Regions from separate parts of the Paenarthrobacter sp. UW852 genome, predicted to be linked through region 3. Evidence: riboswitches for the same ligand, from Rfam matches in the RefSeq annotation. Region 3 holds a riboswitch; each other region holds the start of a gene.

Region 1 (2,259 bases), on a different contig from region 3:
ACGGAATCGCTGAAGATCTTGTGGACAGAGACGCCCTCAATCGCTTCCAGGCCTTCAACAAGGTAGGAACGTATGGCCGCTTCATGGTCATGCCATTCCTGCTCATCCAGGCCGGCCAACACCTGGGTGGCGCGGGCCAGGGTTGCCGCTCCCAGGACGTTGGGAGAACCGCCCTCATGGCGGGCCGGTCCGGTAGCCCAGCTGACCGAGTCCAACCGGGCTTCACGGACGGCTCCGCCGCCAGCCAGGTGGGGGACGCCGGCGTCGAGCCAGTCAGGGCGCCCCACCACCACTCCAGCGCCGAACGGAGCGTAGAGCTTGTGGCCGGAGAAGACCAGGTAGTCGATGTCCGCTTCTGCGATGTTGATGCGGCGGTGGGGTGCAAGTTGGGCGGCGTCCACCACGATCCGTGCGCCGAACCCGTGGGCAAGGGAAGCCAGTTCGGCGATGGGGAGGATTTCACCGGTGACGTTCGAAGCGCCTGTGACCGCCAGCAGGCTCACGCCGCCTTGGGCGAGTTCATCGCGGAGTTTATCCAACGTGGCGGCCAGGGTTGGTGCTGCAACGACGCTTCGGTGGGGCACACCCTGCCAAGGCAGCAGGTTGGCGTGGTGTTCGATGTCCAGGTACAGGACCTCGCCAGCGACCTGGCCATCAACCACGGGGAGGCATCCGGCCAGCAAGTTCAGGGAGTCAGTGGTGTTGCGGGTGAAAATCACGGAGTCATCAGCCCGGCCGCCCACGAATTCACGCACGATGTTCCGGGAATTTTCGTAGACAGAGGTGCTGATCTGCGAAGCAAAACCCGCACCGCGGTGAACGCTGGCGTAGTAAGGCAAGACCTCGTTGAGGTGCGCCGAGACGATGGTCAGGGCAGGTGCCGATGCGCCGTAGTCGAGGTTGGCATAACGGACATGGCCGCCTTGGATCAGGGGCGCCTGCAACTCCGCGCCCGTGACAGCGGCCAGCGGACGTGCAGCAGCAACCGGCACTGCGCTTGCCTCAGCAAACGACGGAATGGTGTTGGCGTTGAACGTAACGGTGCTCATGGGACCTCACTTAAGAGGGACCCCCGCATGGGGGATCCGCGCTTGCCGTATCCGTTCCGGACCGGCCGGGTCGTCACCCGGGGCACCCCACCGCGAATGGAGGGTTGCCGGCCAGCAAACCGGGGTTTAGCGCTGGCACTCGTGACCTGTAAAAAAGGTTAGGGCATACCCATCAGCCACTCCAAAGCCGGTGGACATTGTTAAGCGCATTGTTACGTGGAACGAAAAAGTCGTCATTGGGCGAAGATAAAACGGCGGACGGCCCCAAAAGGGGTCGTCCGCCGTCGAAAATTTCGTGATGGTTCGATGCGGGCCGTGCCGCAACCGGAGCTAGAGGAGGTCGTCCAGCCCAGGGTTGAGGCGCTTGAGGACCTCCGAATGCAATATCGAGTTGGTGGCCAACGCGTTACCGCCGAACGGTCCGTCTTCGCCCTCCAGCGACGTGAAGCGTCCGCCGGCTTCCGTGACGATGGGCACCAAGGCAGCCATGTCGTAGAGATTCAGCTCAGGTTCGCAGGCGATATCCACGGCGCCTTCGGCGACCAGGCAATAGGACCAGAAATCCCCGTAGGCGCGAGTACGCCAGATGTCCTCTGTGAGTCCCATGAATTCGTCGAGGTTGCCGCGTTCCTTCCAGCCGGAAAGGCTCGAGTACGACATCGACGCGTCCGCCAACCGGGAGACGTTGGAAACCTTCAGGCGTGTGGCGGAGGCGAGCGAACGGCCCATGTAAGCGCCCATGTCCTTGGCTGCCCACCACCGCTTGCCCAGAGCCGGGGCGCTCACTACGCCAACAACCGGTTCGCCTTCATCGACCAGCGCAATCAACGTTGCCCATACCGGAACACCGCGAACAAAATTCTTGGTGCCATCGATGGGATCGATGATCCAACGACGCGAGCCGTGTCCGCTGCTGCCGAATTCCTCGCCCAAGACGGCGTCGCGGGGGCGGGAACGGGACAGCTGGCCGCGAATCGCTTCCTCCGCGGCCTTGTCCGCATCTGTGACGGGTGTGAGGTCCGGCTTGGTTTCGATCTGCAGGTCCAGCGCTTTGAAGCGATCCATGGTCTGGGCATCTACTGAGTCTGCGAGGACGTGGGCGAGACGCAAGTCATCGTTGTAGGTGGAAACGGGATGGGTCATGCCACCAAACTATCCTGAATCACTGGCCGCAGTGGGGACGTGAAGCCGCCACGATCAGTTGACCGTG
Region 2 (2,259 bases), 410 kb from region 3:
GATGAACCGGCCCACGACTCCGGATGAAGACATCGCACTGGACGCCGAGGTGGCCCGCTATGGAAGTTTCCTGGGCCTCCCGACCAAAAGGGCATGAGACGTCAAGGCTAAGCTGGGAAGTCACTGCTTTAGGACTGGGAAAAGAAGGCCTGGTGGAGTTGCGCGGAAAGTTGACCGATTTCGGTCAGGAAGCCGTCGTGGCCAATCGGGGCTTCGATGACGTGGACCGGTACGTTCCCGGGAAGCGCGGCCGCCAATTCCCGCGATTGTGCGGGGAAGTAAAGCCTGTCACTGTCCACCGCCGCAACGAAGAACTGCGCAGTGGTCCGGGACAGTGCGTCTTGGAGTGAGCCACGCCCCCTGGTCACGTCGTGGGACATCAGGGCTTCTGTGATGGCAACGTAGCTGTTCGCGTCAAAGCGGCGGACAAGCTTGTTCCCTTGGTGGTCCAGGTAGCTCTCCACCTGGTATCGGCCCCGCTCCGCGAGGACGGCGGCAGCAAGCGGCGTTTCCTGGGGCTGCGGCTGACGTCCAAACCGGTAATCCAGTTCCAGGGCCGAGCGGTAGGTGATGTGCGCAATCCGGCGTGCCAACGCCAGGCCCTCTTCGGGGGCTGGGCCGCCGTAGTAGTCGCCGTTGTTGAAGTTCGGGTCCTGCCGGATGGCAAGGGTCTGGGCCTGCGCGAACGCAATCTGCTCGGCCGTGCTGTAGGCGCCGACCGAGATCACAGCGCACCGTTCAACCCGTTCGGGAAATGTCACGGCCCATTCCAGGGCCCTGGCACCTCCCATGGATCCGCCCAGTACGGCATGCCAGGCCTTGATCCCCAAGGTGTCCGCGAGTCGCGCTTCAGCCACCGTGCTGTCGCGCAGCGTGATCAGGGGGAACCGGGATCCCCAGGGCTGGCCGTCCGGCGCTTCGGTGGACGGGCCCGTGCTTCCGTAACAGCCGCCCACGATGTTGATGGAGACCACGAAGTACTTGGTGGTATCGATGGTGGCGCCAGGTCCGACGAGTTGTTCCCACCATCCTTCCTCGTCGGTTGCTCCGCGAGCCACATGCGTGCTGCCCGTGAGCGCATGCTCGATGAGCACGGCGTTGGAGGCATCCGCATTGAGCCGGCCCCACGTTTCATAGGCCAGGACAACGTCCGGAAGGAAACCACCGGCCTCGAGTTCGAGCGAACCGATGCTGGCGTACTTAACCGTGCCGTCCGCTTCTTCGGCTGTGGGTATGGCTGTTGCAGTGATGGTCATTCCTTTGACACCTATTCCTCGCGCTTGCCCGTCGCCTTGCGCGCGAACGGGCCAGGTCTTCACCCGGGGCACCCCACCGCGGAGGAGGGTTGCCGGCCAGCAAGCCGGGGCTACATGCTGGCACTCGTGACCTATAGAAAGAGTGTAGGAAAAACAGGGCAGCTCTGGCGAAGAATGTGACAACACTGTGACGGTTTCGGGTCACATCGTTCGCGAATGGGCGCTGTGGAGCGCCGCCCTTCGAATATTCGACGGCGCGGGGCGGCGCTGCACAGAAGGTGTTCGTTACTGGATCAGGCGGGCCACTAAGCTCCCTTGGCCGCCCTGAAGCCTGCTTCGAGGTCGGCGATGATGTCGTCCACGTGCTCGATGCCAACAGACAGGCGCACCAGGCCTGGTTTGACGCCGGCGATCTCCTGCTGCTCTGCGGTCAACTGGCTGTGCGTGGTGGAGGCCGGGTGGATGACCAGCGAACGCACATCACCGATGTTTGCCACGTGTGAGTGAAGCTCCAGCCCGTCCACGAAGCGCTTGCCGGCTTCGACGCCGCCCTTGATGTTGAACGCGACGATGGCGCCGGTGCCGTTGGGGCCATACTTCTTGCCGCGCTGGTACCACGGGCTGGACGGCAGACCCGCGTAGGCGACCGATTCGACGTCGTCGTGCGCTTCAAGCCATTCCGCCACTTTGGTGGCGTTGGCGACGTGGCGTTCCACGCGAAGGCTCAAGGTTTCCAGCCCCTGGGCGATCAGGAAGGCATTGAAAGGCGCGACGGCGGAGCCCAGGTCCCGGAGCAACTGGACGCGGGCCTTGAGGATGTAGGAGAGGTTTGCGCCGAGCGCCCCGTCCTTGCCGAGGTCGCGGGCATAGACCAGGCCGTTGTAGCTGGGATCGGGGGTGTTGAAGCCCGGGAACCGCTCGGGGTCCTTGCCGAAGTCGAAGTTCCCCGAATCCACGATCACGCCGGCAATTGCCGAGCCGTGTCCGCCGAGGTACTTGGTGG
Region 3 (2,259 bases):
TTGCCGGATATCGACGTCGCAAACCTCGGCAAGGACGTGGTGTACGCAGAGGTAGCAACCCACATCCTCCCCGTGGGCATCGGTGGCTTGGTCATGGCAGCGGCTGTCGCCGCCATGATGTCCACCGCCTCCGGCGCCCTGATCGCCGCCGCAACGGTTGCGCGCGCCGACGTCGTCCCGTTCGTGGCCAGCTGGTTCGGCAAGACCATCAACACTGACGACACCGAAAACCCCGAGCACGACGTCAAGGCAAACCGATACTGGGTCCTTGGCCTGGGCATCGTTGCGGTCCTGATTTCCATGGCCGCGCAGGACGTGGTGGTGGCCCTCACCATCGCCTACGACATCCTGGTAGGCGGACTCCTGGTCGCGATCCTCGGCGGCCTGGTGTGGAAGCGCGGCACAGGCATCGCGGCTGCATGGTCCATGGCAGTCGGCTCGGTGCTGACCCTGGCCCTGCTGATCATGTTCGCCGTGGGAGTCATCCCCAGCGAAGACGGCGTCTACGCGAACGAACCCATCTACTACGGCCTGGCGGCCTCATTCCTCGTTTACGTGGTCATCTCGCTCCTGACGCCGCGCACCGACCCCGCAGTCCGGGCCGCCTGGGACAAGCGCGTGGCAGGTGCGATCTCCGAGGAACTGCCGGTCGAAGCACACCCGGTCAGCTCCAATAAGGCCTACTGACCCGAACACGCAGGACAAGCGACACAAAGCAACGCCCGACGGCGGCGCTCCCCTCACGGGGCAGCGTCGCCGTTTTGCTGTACCCCCAGAAAGTACTCGTTGTGGGGCCTGCTCTGCGGGCTCTAACTCCATCCAACGCTGCAGAGCAGGCCCCACAACGAGAGAGCGCCCCAGAAAGAGAGCGAGCCCCACAACGAGAGCGCCGCGTGCGGTAGTGTTGTGCCAGCTTCAAGAGATGTGGTGCCAAGCTCCGACTGGCCACACACCAACCCCATGTTCACGGGTGGTTCGGATGAGGAAGCGGCCCGCCCCGGACCCAAGACAACCGAGCGGGCAAGAGCACTCCCCCAAGGAGAAGTACCTTGCCGTACCACGCCGACAGCAGCCAAGCCCCCACGTCGCCGGCACCCGGCGCCCAAACTACCGGCGCGAAGAAACCCGACTCGCAAAAAACCGGCACCCCCGCCGAACCCGCAGCCAGCAAGGTTACGGTGATCCCCGCCGTCGACCTCTTCCTGGGGATCGTCACCATAGCGACCGGAGCGAAGAGCGTGACGGTCCGGCACCCCGATCCGCGGTTGATCGCCCGGGCGCTTGCGCAGGCCGTCCGCCCCACCCAATGGTGCGCTGCGTCAGGGACTCTGACGGTGACCGTTGCCGCCGTCGGGAAGCCCATGGGGCTGCCGAGGCACTTTACCTTCCCGGAGCAAGCTGCCTAATCCTCTTCGTCTTCCTCCCGGAAGTCGTCTGTTTCATCGATCGGGACCACCCGTTCGTCATCCTCCGGTGCGTCCACTTCCTCCACCCAGGGCTCGTCCACTTCCTGGTCCTCCGCGTAGTCGTAGGCCGGGTCGGACTCCACAGTTGCCCGCTCCGGGTAATTGGCGTGTGATTCGGTGGTGTTCATGATGCAACCTCCGTCCCTTGGGCCGCGAACGACCCGATGACCTTGCGCGGGAGACCCCGCCCCTGTCATTCCATCTGAGCACCGGCCCACGGACCGGTCAAGGGGCCGAAATTACGGTGCACCGAACATTCCGGTTGAGGAATACCAGCCAAAAATCCCCGAGAATAACCGGTAGTGTGGGGCGTGCAATGGGGCCGCAACTACCCCACCCAGCACAGGAGAAAAAGTGCAACAGCACCAGGAATCCCACGGTCCGTCGAGCCCCGTTCCGGACCCCATCAACGAAACCGAAGCCCCGCAAGAGGCCGAAGCACCACAAACCGCGCCGACGTCCTCGGACATCAGGCGTTGGCGTCAGTACCTGGCGGACGAGCGGGCCGAAGCCGCCGTATACCGGGAACTCGCCCAACGCCGGGACGGCGAAGAACGCCAGATCCTCCTGGCCTTGGCCGAGGCCGAAGGCAGGCACGAAGCCCACTGGCTCAAGCTCCTCGGGGAGCACGCAGGAATGCCCAAGGCGGCGTCCGGCCGCAGCCAGTTCCTGGGCTTCCTGGCCCGCAACTTCGGATCGGTGTTCGTGCTCGCTTTGGCGCAGCGGGCCGAAGGCCGCTCCCCCTACGGCACCGAGCCGGCCGCAACGCCAGCCATGGTGGCCGATGAGCAGA

The links. A riboswitch is a leader RNA that binds a small molecule or an ion and turns the genes downstream of it on or off. The one in region 3 is predicted to bind S-adenosylmethionine.
Region 1: it holds a riboswitch for S-adenosylmethionine, as region 3 does, so the genes downstream of both, NEK97_RS07395 (aminotransferase class V-fold PLP-dependent enzyme) here and NEK97_RS05260 (hypothetical protein) in region 3, are expected to answer to the same signal.
Region 2: it holds a riboswitch for S-adenosylmethionine, as region 3 does, so the genes downstream of both, NEK97_RS03470 (homoserine O-acetyltransferase) here and NEK97_RS05260 (hypothetical protein) in region 3, are expected to answer to the same signal.

What each region holds. Positions count from the first base shown of each region.
Region 1 covers NZ_JAMSGY010000003.1:260,038-262,296, reverse strand. Annotated here, with positions in the region: gene NEK97_RS07395 (aminotransferase class V-fold PLP-dependent enzyme) at 1-1,049, opposite strand, end outside; SAM riboswitch class IV at 1,083-1,196, opposite strand; gene hisN (histidinol-phosphatase) at 1,380-2,192, opposite strand; gene NEK97_RS07385 (ribosome small subunit-dependent GTPase A) at 2,247-2,259, opposite strand, start outside.
Region 2 covers NZ_JAMSGY010000002.1:50,482-52,740, forward strand. Annotated here, with positions in the region: gene NEK97_RS03465 (winged helix DNA-binding domain-containing protein) at 1-97, shown strand, start outside; gene NEK97_RS03470 (homoserine O-acetyltransferase) at 129-1,256, opposite strand; SAM riboswitch class IV at 1,272-1,388, opposite strand; gene NEK97_RS03475 (bifunctional o-acetylhomoserine/o-acetylserine sulfhydrylase) at 1,562-2,259, opposite strand, start outside.
Region 3 covers NZ_JAMSGY010000002.1:459,060-461,318, forward strand. Annotated here, with positions in the region: gene NEK97_RS05255 (sodium:solute symporter) at 1-687, shown strand, start outside; SAM riboswitch class IV at 914-1,033, shown strand; gene NEK97_RS05260 (hypothetical protein) at 1,050-1,406, shown strand; gene NEK97_RS05265 (hypothetical protein) at 1,403-1,594, opposite strand; gene NEK97_RS05270 (VIT1/CCC1 transporter family protein) at 1,821-2,259, shown strand, end outside.